Regions from separate parts of the Rhodoferax sp. EU05-FHT12H12 genome, predicted to be linked through region 1. Evidence: predicted binding sites of a transcription regulator. Region 1 holds the regulator's gene; the other holds the start of a gene.
What was found. The regulator FNR, encoded in region 1, switches genes on or off when oxygen is low (the NO sensors DNR and NnrR bind a similar motif). The targets are predictions, from matches to a motif close to TTGATNNNNATCAA.
Positions count from the first base shown of each region.

Region 2: a site for FNR is predicted at 5,551-5,564, ahead of AC3WS7_RS08480 (hemerythrin domain-containing protein). Genes of this name have one in related genera too.

Region 1 is NZ_JBYTDI010000001.1:72,717-80,382, forward strand. Features, by position in the region: gene ccoG (cytochrome c oxidase accessory protein CcoG) at 1-838, shown strand, start outside; gene AC3WS7_RS00325 (FixH family protein) at 848-1,123, shown strand; gene AC3WS7_RS00330 (hypothetical protein) at 1,141-1,377, shown strand; gene fnr (fumarate/nitrate reduction transcriptional regulator Fnr) at 1,378-2,097, opposite strand; gene hemN (oxygen-independent coproporphyrinogen III oxidase) at 2,294-3,694, shown strand; gene AC3WS7_RS00345 (sulfite exporter TauE/SafE family protein) at 3,704-4,387, shown strand; gene AC3WS7_RS00350 (GGDEF domain-containing protein) at 4,427-5,497, shown strand; gene dusA (tRNA dihydrouridine(20/20a) synthase DusA) at 5,545-6,561, shown strand; gene AC3WS7_RS00360 (DMT family transporter) at 6,548-7,438, shown strand; gene AC3WS7_RS00365 (DUF488 domain-containing protein) at 7,496-7,666, shown strand, end outside.
Region 2 is NZ_JBYTDI010000002.1:773,784-781,449, forward strand. Features, by position in the region: gene AC3WS7_RS08460 (sugar ABC transporter permease) at 1-534, opposite strand, end outside; gene xylF (D-xylose ABC transporter substrate-binding protein) at 676-1,695, opposite strand; gene AC3WS7_RS08470 (CRTAC1 family protein) at 1,917-3,536, shown strand; gene AC3WS7_RS08475 (vanadium-dependent haloperoxidase) at 3,533-4,891, shown strand; gene AC3WS7_RS08480 (hemerythrin domain-containing protein) at 4,913-5,497, opposite strand; gene AC3WS7_RS08485 (DUF748 domain-containing protein) at 5,682-7,666, shown strand, end outside.

The DNA of each region.
Region 1 (7,666 bases):
GGAAAGTTTCTGGATTCTGTTTTATGGTTTTGCCACGTATGGCAATGCCGGTTACATGCGCGAGCAGGTGTGCAAATACATGTGCCCGTATGCCCGTTTTCAGAGTGCCATGTTCGACAAGGACACCCTGGTGGTGACCTATGACCAAGAGCGTGGAGAGCCCCGTGGCGCGCGGTCGCGCAAGGCAGATCCCCTGGCCCTGAACCTGGGGGCCTGTGTGGACTGCAGCCTGTGTGTACAGGTGTGCCCCACCGGCATCGACATCCGCAAGGGCCTGCAGTACGAGTGCATTGGCTGTGGCGCGTGTGCGGATGTATGCGACACCGTGATGGACAAGATGGGCTACGCCCGGGGACTGGTGAAGTACTCCACCCAAAATGCGGTGAGCCAACACTGGACCCGTGCCCAGACCATTCGCCATGTACTGCGCCCCCGGGTGCTGGTGTACAGCGGCATTTTGTTGGCGGTGGTGGTGGCCATGCTGGCGAGTTTGGCGCTGCGCTCGCCGTTCAAGGTGGATGTGGTGCGTGACCGTGGCACGCTGGCGCGTATCGTGCAAGGCGGCAAGATCGAAAACGTATACCGCCTGCAGATCATGAATGCGACGGAGCAGGACCAGGACTTCCGCATTGGCGCCAGCGGGATAGAGGGCATCAGCATCCAGTTGGACAGCCCTACCGTTGCCATTGGTGCTACCCAGGCGCGCTGGGTCGCGGTCCGGGTGCAAGTGCCATATGAGGCCGTCCCCGCAGGCTCACACGCCATCCAATTTGAAGTGGCCGATGCGGAGCACAAGATGGCCGTGACCGAAAAATCGGTGTTTATCGTTCCCCGTTAAGGATTCACCATGGACTCTCCTTCTATCTCCTCCCAACCCTGGTGGCACTTTGGCCACGTCTGGTTGGTGTTGTCTGGCCCGGCCATTGTGGTGGTCGCCGGCTTCGTCACGCTGTACCTGGCCATGTCCGGTGCAGACCCGGTGGTGGACCAAAACTACTACCAAAAGGGCATTGAGATCAACCGTACGCTGGAAGGTGCCCCGGAGAGCCTGGCGCCCGCCATGCAAGCGCGTAACCACGCTGCGACGGGCGTCAAAGCGCCTGTGGCCCAGTCCAAACCCTGATTCCCAAGAGGCGCACCATGCCCAAAGTCAAATGGACAGCAATTGTGTGGCCTGCTTTTTTGACGGCGTGTTTGCTGGAGGTGTTGGTGTTCGCGTTTGTCGACCCGCATGAGTTGCACTGGCTGGGGCGGCCTGTGGAGTTCTCGCGCCAGGGTGTTTACACCGTGGCGTTCTTTGTGTTTTGGGTGATCGCGCTGGTCGCCAGTGGACTGGCAGCACTGCTGTGTCTCAGCCCTGCAGAGGTCAACGACTGATCAGTTGCAGACTTTAGGATTCACGATGTCTTTGAGGGCATCGGTGTTCAAGATGCGCACGTGACGCTGTTTCACTTCCACGATGCCGTCTTCCACAAACTTTGAAAAAGTGCGGCTGACGGTTTCGAGCTTGAGGCCGAGGTAGCTGCCAATTTCTTCGCGCGTCATGCGCAGTACCAACTCCGACTGCGAGAAGCCGCGTGCGTGCAACCGCTGCACCAGGTTCAACAGGAAGGCGGCCAGGCGCTCTTCGGCGCGCATGCTGCCCAGCAGCAGCATGACGCCGTTCTCCCGCACGATCTCGCGGCTCATGATCTTGTGCACGTGGCGCTGCAGTGCGTTCACTTCGCGTGACAGTTCTTCAATGCGCTCAAAGGGCATAACGCAGACTTCGGCGTCTTCCAGCGCCACGGCGTCGCAGGTGTGGTGATCGTTGACGATGCCGTCCAGACCAATTACTTCACCCGCCATCTGAAAGCCGGTGACCTGGTCACGCCCGTCCTCCGAGGCCACGCAGGTCTTGAAGAAGCCGGTGCGAATGGCGTAGAGGCTGGTAAAACGCTCGCCATTGCGGAAGAGGGTGCTACCCCGTTTGACTTTGCGGCGGCTGGCCACCACATCGTCAATCTTCTCCAGTTCGCTGGGGCTCAGACCCAGGGGCATGCAGAGTTCACGCAGGTTGCAGTTGGAGCAGGCGACCTTGATGGTGTGCGGGCTCAGGGGCGCGGTTGGTACGGGCGTGATGGCAATGTGCGCATGCGCCTCGCCTGGTTTGCCGGATGGAGTGCTTGGTTCAAACATGTGGTTCCCCTGATGCAAGTCAATTATCCGCCTTGGCACCCATCGCGGGCTTGATCTGTATCAATGTCCGCCGCGGGCGTTTGGGCGACATTTGTGATGCCAGTTTGGAGTATCCATGAACGCCGTCCTCGACACCCCGCCCATCTCTGAAAATTTGTTGACCCGTTTTGACGTTTCGGGGCCGCGCTACACCTCCTACCCGACGGCAGACCGCTTTGTCGAAGCCTTCACCGCGGATGACTATGCCCAGGCACTGGCCCAGCGCCGTAGCGGCGCCGCTGCCTTGGCGCTACCCTTGTCCCTGTATGTGCATATTCCCTTTTGCGAGTCGCTATGCTACTACTGCGCCTGCAACAAAATCATCACCAAGCACCATGACAAGGCAGCGACCTACCTGCGCTACCTGAGCCGCGAGGTGGACCTGCATACCGCGTGCATCGGTACCGGCCAGACCGTGAGCCAGTTGCACCTGGGTGGCGGCAGCCCCACCTTCTTGAGTGACGCCGAGTTGGGCGAGCTGATGGGCATGCTGCGGCGCAATTTCAACCTCGCGCCCGGCGGCGAATACTCCATTGAAGTGGACCCCCGCACCATTGACGCGCAGCGTCTGGACACCCTGGCCGAGCTCGGCTTCAACCGTCTGAGCTTTGGGGTCCAGGATTTTGACCCCGCAGTGCAAAAGGCTGTGCACCGCGTGCAGCCCGCTGAGCAGGTGTTTGCGCTGGTGGAGGCTGCGCGCGCGCGCGGCTTTGAGTCCATCAATGTGGACTTGATCTATGGCTTGCCCCAGCAGAGCCCTGAGTCGTTTGACCGCACGCTGGCCCAGGTGAACCAGTTGCGGCCCGACCGTATTGCGCTATACGCCTACGCGCATTTGCCCGAGCGCTTCAAGCCCCAGCGGCGCATTGCCACGGTGGAGTTGCCCAGCGCGGCGTCCAAGGTGTCCATGTTGTCACGCTCCCTGGCTGCCTTTATGGGTGCGGGTTATGTGTATGTGGGAATGGACCATTTCGCCTTGCCGGAAGACTCGCTGGCGGTGGCCAAGCGGCAAGGGCGCCTGCATCGCAATTTCCAGGGGTACAGCACGCAGCCCGATTGCGATCTGATTGCGCTGGGCGTCTCGGCCATTGGCCGCATTGGTGCCAGCTACAGCCAGAACGCCAAAACGCTGGATGAGTACTACGACTACCTGAACCAAGGACGCTTTCCCGTAGTGCGTGGCCTGGCGGTAACCCGTGATGACCTGGTACGCCGCGCCGTCATCATGGCGCTGATGTGCCAGGGCCAGTTGCAGTATGAATCCATCAACCTCGCGTATTTGGTGGACTTCAAAAACTACTTTGCCAGCGAACTGGTGGCCTTGCAGGCGCTGGCCGAGCAGGGCATGGTGGTGCTGGATGACAGCGGCATCCAGGTCACTACCCAAGGCTGGTTTTTTGTCAGAGCCGTGGCCATGGTGTTTGACAAGTATTTGCAAACTGACCGTACACGGGCCCGTTTTTCCAAGATCATTTAGCATCGTCGGATGCAATCGTCTCTGGCAATCACGGCCTTGGTGATGGGCTTGGTGGGTGGGCCCCACTGTGTGGCCATGTGTGGTGCTGCCTGTGCAGGCATCGGCCAGGCTGCGGGTCCGCGCCAGAACTCTGCACTCCTTCTGTTTCAAATCGGCCGGGTAGTGGGTTACGCCACGCTTGGGGGGCTGGCCGCGGCCTCCATGCAGGGCCTGGGCTGGCTTACGGTGCAGAGCGCTGCGCTGCGGCCCGTGTGGTCCATGGTGCATGTGGCGGCACTGGTGCTGGGCCTGCTGCTGCTGTGGCAGGGGCGCCAGCCGCTGTGGCTGCAGGCGGGAGCACGCGCGGTATGGAGTCGCACCCGCAACCTGGGCTTGCGATGGGGGCGCGGTGCGCCGCTGGGGCTGGGCATGTTGTGGGCATTGTTGCCCTGCGGCCTGTTGTATTCAGCCTTGCTGGTGGCTGCGCTGGCGGGCGATGTGGTCAGCGGTGCCGGGGTGATGGCTTTGTTCGCCCTGGGCACCTCGGTCACCATGCTGCTGGGGCCATGGCTGTGGTTGCGCCTGCAGGGGGCGCAGATGGGCGATGGAACCTGGGGCGTGCGTCTGGCTGGCGCCGCGCTGGCAGCCAGCTCGGCTTGGGCCTTGTGGATGGGGCTGATGCACAATCAGGCCCCTTGGTGCATTACCCCTTGATGCACGTCAAAAACCACTCCCCGTTGGAGGGCGCGCTCCATGGATCGAACCACTGCCACTGCCGAGGCTTTGCGTCTGGAAGAACTGCGCAGTTTTGGCGTCCTGGACTCCGCGGCTGAGCAGGCCTATGACGATGTCGTCAAGCTCGCCTCCTTTATTTGCGACACCCCGATTGCGCTGATTTCCCTGATCGACGAAGACCGCCAGTGGTTCAAGGCCAGGGTTGGTATGAATGCCATGGAGACCCCACGTGGCATTGCTTTTTGTGCGCACGCCATCACCGAACCCCATGCCCTCATGGAAGTGCCCGACGCGCTGGACGACAGCCGTTTTGCCAACAACCCGCTGGTGACCGGGGAAGAGGGCGTCCGCTTTTATGCGGGCGCACCGCTGTTGACGCCTTCGGGTGCCGCGCTGGGCACGGTGTGTGTCATCGACCGTGTGCCTCGCAAACTCACGGAGGCGCAGGCAGAGGCACTGAAAGCCTTGTCGCGTCAGGTGGTGCAGCTGCTGGCCCTGCGGCGTGCCAACGCCGAGCTGGAACTGCTGTCGCGTGCGCACACCCTGCGCCAGCGCGAGCTGGAAGAGACCCAGCGGCAGTTGAAGGGAATCAATGAGGAGCTGTCGGAACAGACACTGACGGACGCGCTGACCACGCTCAAAAACCGCCGCGCCTTTGACCGGCTGCTGGCCAATGAATACGCCCGCGCCTTGCGCACCCGCTCTCCCTTGGCCCTGCTGATGGTGGATGTGGACCACTTCAAAGCCTACAACGACCAATATGGCCACCTGGCCGGTGACCAGGCCTTGCAGGCGGTGGCTGCCGCCATCAAGTCGCAGGCACGGGCCTACGACCATGTGGCCCGCTACGGAGGGGAGGAGTTTGCCGTCATCCTGCCCGACACCCAGGTGGCCGACACGCGCGCTGTGGCTGAACGTATCCGCCTTGCCGTGCAGAACTTGCAAGGTTTGCACCGTCCGGTGACGGTGAGCGTGGGGGCCGCCATGGCCGAGGCCAAAACCGACCCTGTCGATCTGGTGAGCCGTGCTGACCAAGCGCTCTACCAGGCCAAGCAGAACGGCCGCAACCGCTTGCACGTTACGCTCTAAAAACCTGTGGGCCGCGGAGGACGTGCCGGGCTGGGATAATCCGGTCCATGTCTTCTGTCTTGCCGCTGTCCGGCACCCCCACGTCCGCGCTGAGCCCCTGGCGCCTGTCCGTTGCACCCATGATGGACTGGACGGATCGCCATTGCCGCTACTTTCACCGCCTGTTGAGTCGCCACGCGCTGCTGTACACCGAGATGGTGACCACCGGCGCGCTGATCCATGGCGATGTGCCGCGCCACCTGCGCTTCAACACCGAGGAACACCCCGTGGCCCTGCAACTGGGCGGCAGTGAGCCGGCCGACTTGGCGCAGTGCGCCAAGCTCGGGGAGGACTGGGGCTACGACGAAATCAACATCAACTGCGGCTGCCCGTCGGAGCGCGTGCAGCGCGGCGCGTTTGGCGCCTGCCTGATGAACGAGGCCCCCTTGGTTGCCGACTGCGTGAAGGCCATGGTGGACGTGGTGGACATTCCCGTGACCGTGAAGCACCGCATTGGCATCGATAAAGAAGAGAGCTACGGCTTTGTGCGCGACTTTGTCGGCACCGTGGCCGATGCCGGCTGCTCCGTGTTTATTGCCCATGCGCGCAACGCCTGGCTCAAGGGCCTGAGCCCCAAAGAGAATCGCGAGATTCCGCCGCTGCGTTACGAACTGGTGCACCAGCTCAAACAAGACTTTCCCCACCTCACCATCGCCATCAATGGCGGCTTGACCACCAGTGTGCAGGTAGCAGAGCAGCTGGCGCATGTGGACGGCGTGATGCTGGGCCGCGAGGCGTACCACAACCCCTGGTGGTTGGCCGAGTGGGATGCTACGTTTTTCGGAGCTACTCCCGCAGAGCTGACGCGGGATAGCGTCGAATTGGCCATGATGGAGTACATGGAGCGCGAGGCTGCGGAGCACGGCACTTCGTGGTACAGCATTGCCCGCCACATGCTGGGCCTGCGCCACGGCCTGCCGGGCGCACGCAAGTGGCGCCAGGTATGGAGTGACCACCGCTACAAGACCTTGCCGGCCCGCGACGTGATGGCCATCGCCCGGGGCCCTGCGCTTGCAGCGGCCTGAGCAGGAACGCTGGGCCCTGCTGGGGCTGTGGCTGATCCCCGCGCTGTGGGCGGTGAACTTCATCGTCGCGCGCTGGGCGCCCGGCACCATCGCGCCCTATGCGCTGGCCCTGGGCCGCTGGGCGATTGCCGGCGTGCTGCTGGGTTTTGTGGCGCGGCAGGAGCTGTGGGCACAGCGCCGTGCCATTCTTTTGGTCTGGTACCAGTACGTGGTGTTGGGCTTTTGCGGCATGTTGGTCTGCGGTGCCTGGGTCTACCTGGGTGCGCGCACCACGGGCGCCATGAATATTTCGTTGATTTATGCCGCGTCGCCCGTGCTGATTGCCGTGGGGGCGGTGCTGTGGCTGGGCGAGCGCTTTCGTACGCAGCAGGTGCTGGGTGTGGTGGTGGCGCTGGCCGGTGTGGTGCACGTCATCGTCAAGGGTCAGTGGCTGGCACTGGGCCAGGTGCAATGGGTGGTGGGCGACGCGTGGATCGTGGCGGCCATGGTGGCCTGGGCGGCCTACGCGTTGCTGCAAAAACTCTGGCCCAGTCCGCTGGGATCCACCGCGCGGCTGGCCGCCATCTGTGCGGGCGGCGTGCTGGTGCTGATTCCCTGCGCGCTGTGGGAAGCCGGGTTGCCCGAGACGCCCGCCTGGTCCTGGGCCGCCACCTGGCTGGTGCTGGCCGCAGCGCTGGCGCCGGGCCTGGCCGCCTACTGGATTTATGGCGCCGCGCAAAAGGTGCTGGGCGCGAGCCGCGTGGCGGTCACGCTCTACCTGGGGCCCTTGTACGCGGCACTCGCAGCGTGGGGTGTGCTGGGCGAGCCGCTGGGTGTGCACCACCTGGTGGGCGCCGCGCTGATTTTGCCCGGCGTGTACTGGGTGTCGCGCCGCTAACGCTGCGGGCCGCACTTCAAACTTACACTGGCCTTCTTTGCAACAAGGAGAGCGTCCATGGTGGTTCGCATCGTGCGTTTGGGCACAGAACGGGCAGCAGACGAGGGTACGCGCATCGGCACGGTGCGCCGCCCGCCGCGTGGTGTGCCCAAGACGGAATTTGCCTCGCGCAACTGGTACGACGTGTGGTACCCCAACCTGGCACCCAGCGCCGATGTGATGAAGCAG
Region 2 (7,666 bases), on a different contig from region 1:
GGCCTTGGCGCGGCGCTTGGCCCACATCTGGAGCATCAAGGCCAGCACAATCACCCCCGCCAGCACCCAGCTGGCGGTGACACCAATGGCGCCATCAAAACCACCGCCCAGGCGTTGAAAGAATTGGTCATTCACCGGTTGGGTTTTGCCGTCGGCCACCAGAAAGGCCGCACCGCGGAAGGACATGAGGCCGCCCAGCGTGACGACGAAAGAAGGCACACCCAGCATGGCCGTGAGGGCGCCCTGGTACAGCGACACGGCAATGGCCACGGCCAGACCGGCCAGCGACGCCTCGACCCAGTGCCAGCCAGCGGTGTACATCAGGGTTGCAATCAGCACACCCACAAACCCCATGACCGAGCCCACAGACAGGTCGATGTGGCGTGCCACGATGACCAGCACCACCACGGTGGCGACCACGCCCACCACGGCCGTTTGCTGGGCAATGTTGTACAGATTCTCGGGGGACAAAAACAGCCCGCCGGACAGGATGTTGAACACGATGGCAATGGCTGCCAGCACGGTGCCCATCATCACCAGACGCCAATCAATGGCCGCCTGCTTCAGGGAATTCAAAACGGGATTCACATGCGTTCTCCGCAAGACATAAAAAAACCGCGGGCTGACCCCAGCCCGCGGTTGGAGGGCTTCAACTAACTCAGAGAGAAACGCAAATTACTTGCAAGCTGCTGGGCCTTTGGCTGCATCGACACCTTTGCACAGGTCAGCCTTCTTGATCCAGCCGGCCTTGACCACCACATCGAGGTTCTTGGCGGTGATTGGCACGGGCTTCAAGAACTGGGCCTGCAGGGCCACTTTCTTCTCGCCACCGTTCCAGGTTTGGGCAGCAGCTACTTTTTGGCCCTTGGCTAGCACCACGGCAGCGGCAGCAGCGTCGCGGCCCAGGTCGCGGGCGTCTTTCCACACCGACACAGTCTGGCTGCCCAGAGCCACGCGGTTCAGCGCAGCGTGGTCACCATCCTGGCCGGAGACTGGAATGCCCTTGATGCCCTTGGCAGTCAACGCAGCCACCACACCACCGGCGGTACCGTCGTTGGAGGCGACCACCGCGTCAATCTTGCCGCCGGTCTTGGTGATGATTTGTTCCATGTTCTTTTGGGCAACTTCGGGCTTCCAGCCGTCGGTGTATTCCTCGCCCACGATCTTGATGTCGCCCTTTTTCACAGCGGCATCAATGACTTCTTGCTGGCCACCGCGCAGGAAGTTGGCATTGGGGTCAGTAGGGGAGCCCTTGATCATCACGTAGTTGCCCTTGGGCTTGGCTTCCAGAATGGCGCGGGCTTGCATGCGGCCCACTTCCACGTTGTCGAATGTGATGTAGAACACGCCGGGCGCTTCGATCAGGCGGTCATAGGCGACCACGGGGATCTTTTGCTGGTTGGCCTTGTTCACGGCGGGCAGGATGGCGTCCTTGTCCATGGCCAGGATGATCAGGGCCTTGGCGCCTTTGGAAATCAGGCTGTCGATGTCCGCCAGCTGCTTCTCGGGAGAACCGCCAGCGTCAGCGCTGATGTAGGTCGCGCCGTCTTTGGCCAGCTGGGCCTTGATGGCGGCTTCGTCGGTTTTCCAGCGCTCTTCCTGGAAGTTGGACCAGCTCACGCCCACCACTTGGGCAAACGCGCCAGCGGCAGCCAGGCTCAGGGCCAGGGCGGTCAGTGTTGTCTTCAGTTTCATCAATGTCTCCGGTGATTTGGCCTGTGTCAGGCCTATGGTTTTGGAAGGACTCTTCAGAGCCATCGTGCTGCCGTAAATGCAACACGGTGCATTTAGTAAGGACGACAAACTAATTGTTCGGGACTTGGCTGGCGGCGCGAATAGGGATAAACCCGACATAGTTTAATCATCGAACTTAATAAGATCGCCGGATTCTTTCATTTTTCACAAAGGATTGCCACGTGCACCCTCTGGATTGGATTTCCCGGCCCGCAGTGCGAAACGTGGTGGCTGGCCTGGGGCTGGTGTCGGGTGCCTGGGCGGCCGATGCGCCGGCGCCTGCCACGCCACGGTTTGCCGAAGAAACCGACACTGCCGGCCTGCAAAGCCGCTTTGAAGGCGAGGGCGAATACATGGTGGGCGGGGGCGTGGCCACCTTCGATTGCGACGCCGATGGCCTGCCCGAGGTGTACATGACTGCGGGCGTGAACAAAGCCAAGTTCTACCGCAACCGCAGCACGCGTGGCGGTCCGCTCAAGCTGCAAGAAGAGCGCTCGGGCCTGGAGCTGACCAATGCCGTGGGCGCCTACCCGCTGGACATTGACGGCGACGGCCTGACCGACTTGGTGGTGCTGCGCGTGGGCGAGGTGCAGGTGTTCAAAGGGGCGGGCCAGTGCAAGTTCGAGAAGGCCAATGACGCATGGTCCATCCGCACCGGCAACGGCTGGCACACCGCCTTTGCCGCCACCTGGGAGAAAGGCCAAGCCTGGCCCACACTGGCCATTGGTACCTACACCGACCGCAGCAAGCCCGAGTTCCCCTGGGGCAGCTGCACACCGGGCTTGCTGCTGCGCCCCAAAGAGGGTGGCGGTTACCAGCCTGCCACGCCCTTGGTGCCCGGCCACTGCGCGCTGTCCATGCTGTTCTCGGACTGGAGCCGCTCGGGTACGGCCGCGCTGCGTGTGAGCAATGACCGCGAGTATTACAAGGGTGGCGAAGAGCAGCTGTGGCAGCTGCCTGCCGGCGCCGCACCCGCGCTCTACACCGCCGCCCAGGGTTGGAAGCCGCTGCAAATCTGGGGCATGGGCATTGCCAGCCACGACCTCAATGGCGATGGTTACCCCGAGGTATTTTTGACCAGCATGTCTGACAACAAATTGCAGACGCTGGAGGCGGGCGCAGCCCAGCCGCGTTTTACCGACATGGCCTTCAAACGCGGAGTGACGGCGCACCGGCCTTATGTGGGCGGAGATGTGCACCCCAGCACCGCCTGGCACGCCCAGTTTGCCGACATGAACAACGATGGGCTGACGGACCTGTTTGTGGTGAAGGGCAATGTGTCCACCATGCCCGACTTTGCGACACTGGACCCCAACAACCTGTTGCTGCAAAAGGCCGATGGCAACTTTGTGGAAGCGGGTAGCCAGGCCGGACTCGCCAGCTTCAAGCGCGGGCGTGGTGGCATGGTGGCGGATCTGAATGGTGATGGCCTGCTGGACGTGCTGGTGGTGAACCGCTGGGACAAGGCCCAGCTGTGGCGCCAGACCACGGCGGCGCCTGCGGGCCACTGGCTGCAGCTGCGTTTGCAGCAGCCCACCGGCAACCGCGATGCCGTGGGTGCTTGGGTGGAGGTGAAGTTGGGCGAGGGTGATGCGGCCCCCGTGATCCGCCAAGAGCTCACCGTGGGCGGCGGCCATGCCAGTGGCCACCTGGGCTGGATGCACTTTGGTCTGGGCAACGCCACCACGGCACAGCTGCGCGTGGGGTGGCCGCACGGCGGCTGGAGCGACTGGATGCCCGCCAAGGCAGATGCCTTCTACACCCTCAGCCCCCAGGGCCTTGTGAACTGGAAAGCCCCATGAAAACCCGATTGTTCTCGCTGTGCCTGGCAGGCGTCTTTGCCTGGACCAGCGCGCTCTTGCCTGTGCAAGCCCAGCAGGCGGCGCCCGCCGCGCGCCCCGCCAGCGCCTTCAGTGCCAGTGTTGCCACCGAGTGGTTCAACCTGGCCTTGTTGCTGACCCAGCAGACCCCGGGCTACAGCCCGCCCGTGGCCTCGCGTGCCTTGGCCTACCTGGGGCTCACGCTGTACGAGTCGGTGGTGCCCGGCATGCCGCAACACCAAAGCCTGGCGGGCCAGCTCAACGAGCTGCAGTCGCTGCCCTGGGCCCAGCCCGACGAAGTGCTGCACTGGCCCACGGTGGCCAATGCCTCCATGGCGACGATGACGCGGATGATGTTCCCCACGGCCAGCGCCGAAAACAAGGCGCGCATCGACCTGCTGGAGCGCAGCCTGCCACTCAAGTACAGCCAGGACTTCGACCCCAACACGGTCACGCCGGAGATCACCAACCGCTCGGAGACTTTTGGCAAGCTCATGGCCATGGCCATCATGACCTGGGCCCGCACCGATGGCGGCCACGAGGCCTGGGGCCCGCTGCGCCGCAGCCAGAAAAATTACGTGCCCCCGAGTGGCGAAGGCCAGTGGTCGGCCACACCGCCCGCGTTTGCGCAGGCGCTCTTGCCCTGGTGGGGCGAGGTGCGGCCGTTTGTATTGAAGACCAGCAGCAGCTGCGCCGCACCGCCGCATCCCCCGTACTCTGAGAGCCCGGGTTCGGCGTTTTACAAAGAGGCCCAAGAGGTCTACCAGGTGAGCAACAAGGCCACCCAAGAGCAACGCCAGGTGTCGCTGTACTGGGCGGATGACCCACTCAAGACCCCCACGCCTGCGGGCCACTGGGCCTACATAGCCAACGACCTGCTCAAAGTGCAAAAGGCCGACCTGGCCAAGGCCGCCCACACCATGGTGCGCCTGAACCTGGCCATGGCCGACGCCTTTATTGCGGGCTGGAAAACCAAGTACACCGCCAACCTGCTGCGCCCGGTGACCTATGTGCAACTGGTGATCGACAGCAACTGGGTGCCTACCCTGATGCACACGCCACCGTTCCCGGAATACCCCTCAGGCCACTCGGTGCAGTCCAGCGCGGCGGCCGGAGTGCTGGAGCAGGTGTTTGGCGCCAACCAGCCGTTTACCGACAACACCCACAACGACCGCGGCTGGGGCCCGCGCACCTTTGCCAGCTTCAAGGTGGCGGCAGACGAAGCGGCCATCTCGCGCATGTACGCGGGCATCCACTTCCGCAGCGGTATCGAGGGGGGCAAGGTGCAGGGGCGCTGTGTCGCCCAGCAGGTGCTGGCGCTCAAGCTGGCGCGCTGAGCCGGGGGCTGGGCTGCGCTCTCAGCCCTCGCCCACACCAATGGGTGCGGGCGCACGCATCACGATGCGGGTGAACAGGCGATCGAAGGCCGGGTCGCGTGGGTGCTGGCCGGTCAATGGGTCGCAGTTGTTGGCGAAGGCTGCGTCCAGTTCGGCCCAGTCGGCATCGCTGAGCACCGCTTGGGCCACGGGCAGGATGGCGGTTTCTTCCAGCTTCATGTGGGTCAGGTAGGCGGCTACATAGCGGCGTACGGCGGTGTCAAACGCCGCGTGGCGGCTTTCCCCCAGCAGTTCCCAGGCCAGCAGCAGGTGCTGCAATTCGCGCACGGCGGCCTCGCTGCGGGCGTGGTCTTTTTCCAGCTGGGTGATGGCCTCCAGGGTCTGGGGCGCCAGGCGCACCACGCGCGGAAACAGCAGGTCCGATTCCTTGGGGTGGTGCAGGCGCTCGGGGAACTCGTCAATGTAGAAGAGCATGGCGCGCAGCACGTCAAAAAATCGTTCGGGTTCGTCACCGGGGCCACGGTCCAGCATCAGCAGCAGTGACTGCAGCATGGCGGCCAGGGCGGCGTGTTCGTCTTTGATGGTTTGCAGGCTGCTACGGGGCATGGCGTGTCTCCGGTAATTGTGCGAGAGCTTCCCACGCACGCCAGCCCAAGAGCTTGATGCAGGTCAACGGCCGTGTTGCTAGCCGTTCGGACCTTTGGGGCGTGCACGGCTCAAGTAGCGCCGTTACCATCACTGCTGTGCGCCGCCCGGCGCGGTACTGACGTCCTTATTCCTTGCCCTTGCTATGACGACACCACTGTCCCCCCGAGTCCTGACCTGGTTGCACCGCCTGGCCTATGCGCTGGGTGCGCTGGTGTTGCTATGGGGGCTGGCCTGGGCGCTGGTGCCGTCCATTGCCAAAAGCCAGGCGCAAACCCGGCTATCGGCGTTGCTGGGCCGTGTGGTCACCATCGGTGCCATCGAGTTTGCGCCCTGGTCGCTGGAGCTCACAGTGCGCGAGCTGGCCGTGGCCAAGGCCGACGGCAGTGGCCCGCAGTTCAGCGTAGCCAGGGTCTATGTAGATGCCGAGCTGCAGTCGCTGCTGCGTCTGGCGCCCGTGGTGGACGCGGTGGCCGTGGAGGCGCCCACGCTGTACCTCACCCACACGGGCAAGGGGCAGTACGACATCGACGACATCGTGCAGCGCCTGCAGGCACCTTCGGACGCGCCTGCAGGAGATCCGCTGCGCTTTGCGGTCTACAACGTCACCCTCAGTGGCGGCAGCGTGGACTACACCGACCAGGCGCTGCAAGGCCAGCCGCGCCAGCACACGCTGCGCGAGCTGCAGCTCAGCGTGCCTTTTCTCAGCAACTTTGATTCCAAGCGTGATGTGCTGGTGGCGCCACGGCTGGCCTTTGTGCTCAATGGCAGTGCCTTTGATACCGCGGCCCAGGGCACGCCGTTCGCCCAAACCCGCCAGGGCGAGGCGCAGCTGAAGATCAGCCAGTTGGACCTCAAGCCCTATCTGCCCTACCTGCCGGCAGGCCTGCCTGTGCAGCCGCAAAGCGCGGTGGTGGATGCAGAACTCAAGATCGGTTTTGTGCAGCAACCGCAAACCGCAGTCACGCTCTCGGGCGTGGTCACCGTGAGCCAACTGGCCGTGGCGGATGCCACCGGCGCGCCCTTGCTGTCGGTGGACGCGGTGCGCACCGAGCTGGCCGATGTGCGCCCACTGGAGCAGCAGGTAAAGCTGGGTGCGGTGGAGATCAGCAACCCGCGCTTGCAGGTGCTGCGCGCGCGCAATGGCCGCCTCAATCTGGCGCTTGCCAGCACAGGGGCAGCCAAAGACGCTCCTAAAACAGGAGCTGCTCGCGCAGACACCACGGGGGCTACAGGCCCAAAAGGCACTGAAACGCCAGCTACTGCCAAACCGTGGGCCTTGGCGCTGGAGCGCCTGGCGCTGCGGGGTGGCCAGGTGGACTGGCAGGACCAACAAACCCCGGCCAAGCTGGCGCTGACCGAGCTGGAGCTCACGGCCCAGGGCCTGCACTGGCCCATGGACCAGGCGGTGCGCGCCGAGGCCAGCGCCAACCTGCCCGCGGGCAAGACCAGCGCGCGCCTGACCCTGCAGGCAGAGGGGACCGACCAGCAAGGCAGCGCCCAAGCCACCGTCAATGGCCTGGCCCTGGCACTGGCCGACCCCTACTTGGCCGCATGGCTGCAGCCCACGGTGCGCGGCGTGCTGGACGCCGAACTGGGTGCCACCTGGGCCGGTGACAAGCTGCAGGCCACGGTGAAACAACTGGCCGTGCGCGACGCGGGCCTGGTGGCCAGCAAGGCCATGGCGGCCGCTGCCACCACCACGGGCAATACGCGCAACTCTGAGGGCCCCAGCTCCCAGGACCTGCCCAAGTTCAAGCTGCTCGAAGTGAGCGATGCCCAGGTGGACCTGGCGGCTCGGACTGCCCGCGTGGGCAAGCTGCTGCTGGCCGGTGCCAGCAGCGGCGTGCGCCGCGAGACGGACGGGACATGGATGTTTGAGCGCTGGCTGAAAGCAGCCCACGGCGCCGCGCCCCTTGCCCCAGCCGCCGCTACCCCGGCTGCAACCGCGCCCCCCGCAGCGCCCTGGAAAGTGGCGCTGGGCGAGCTGCAGCTGCAAAACGCTGCTGTGCAGTTCACCGACCGCGTGAACGCGCGCCCGGTGCGGCTGGATATTTCAGCCCTCAACCTGCAGGCCAAGGGTGCCGCGCTGGATGGCAAGAAGCCAGTGCCGGTGACGCTGAGCGCCCG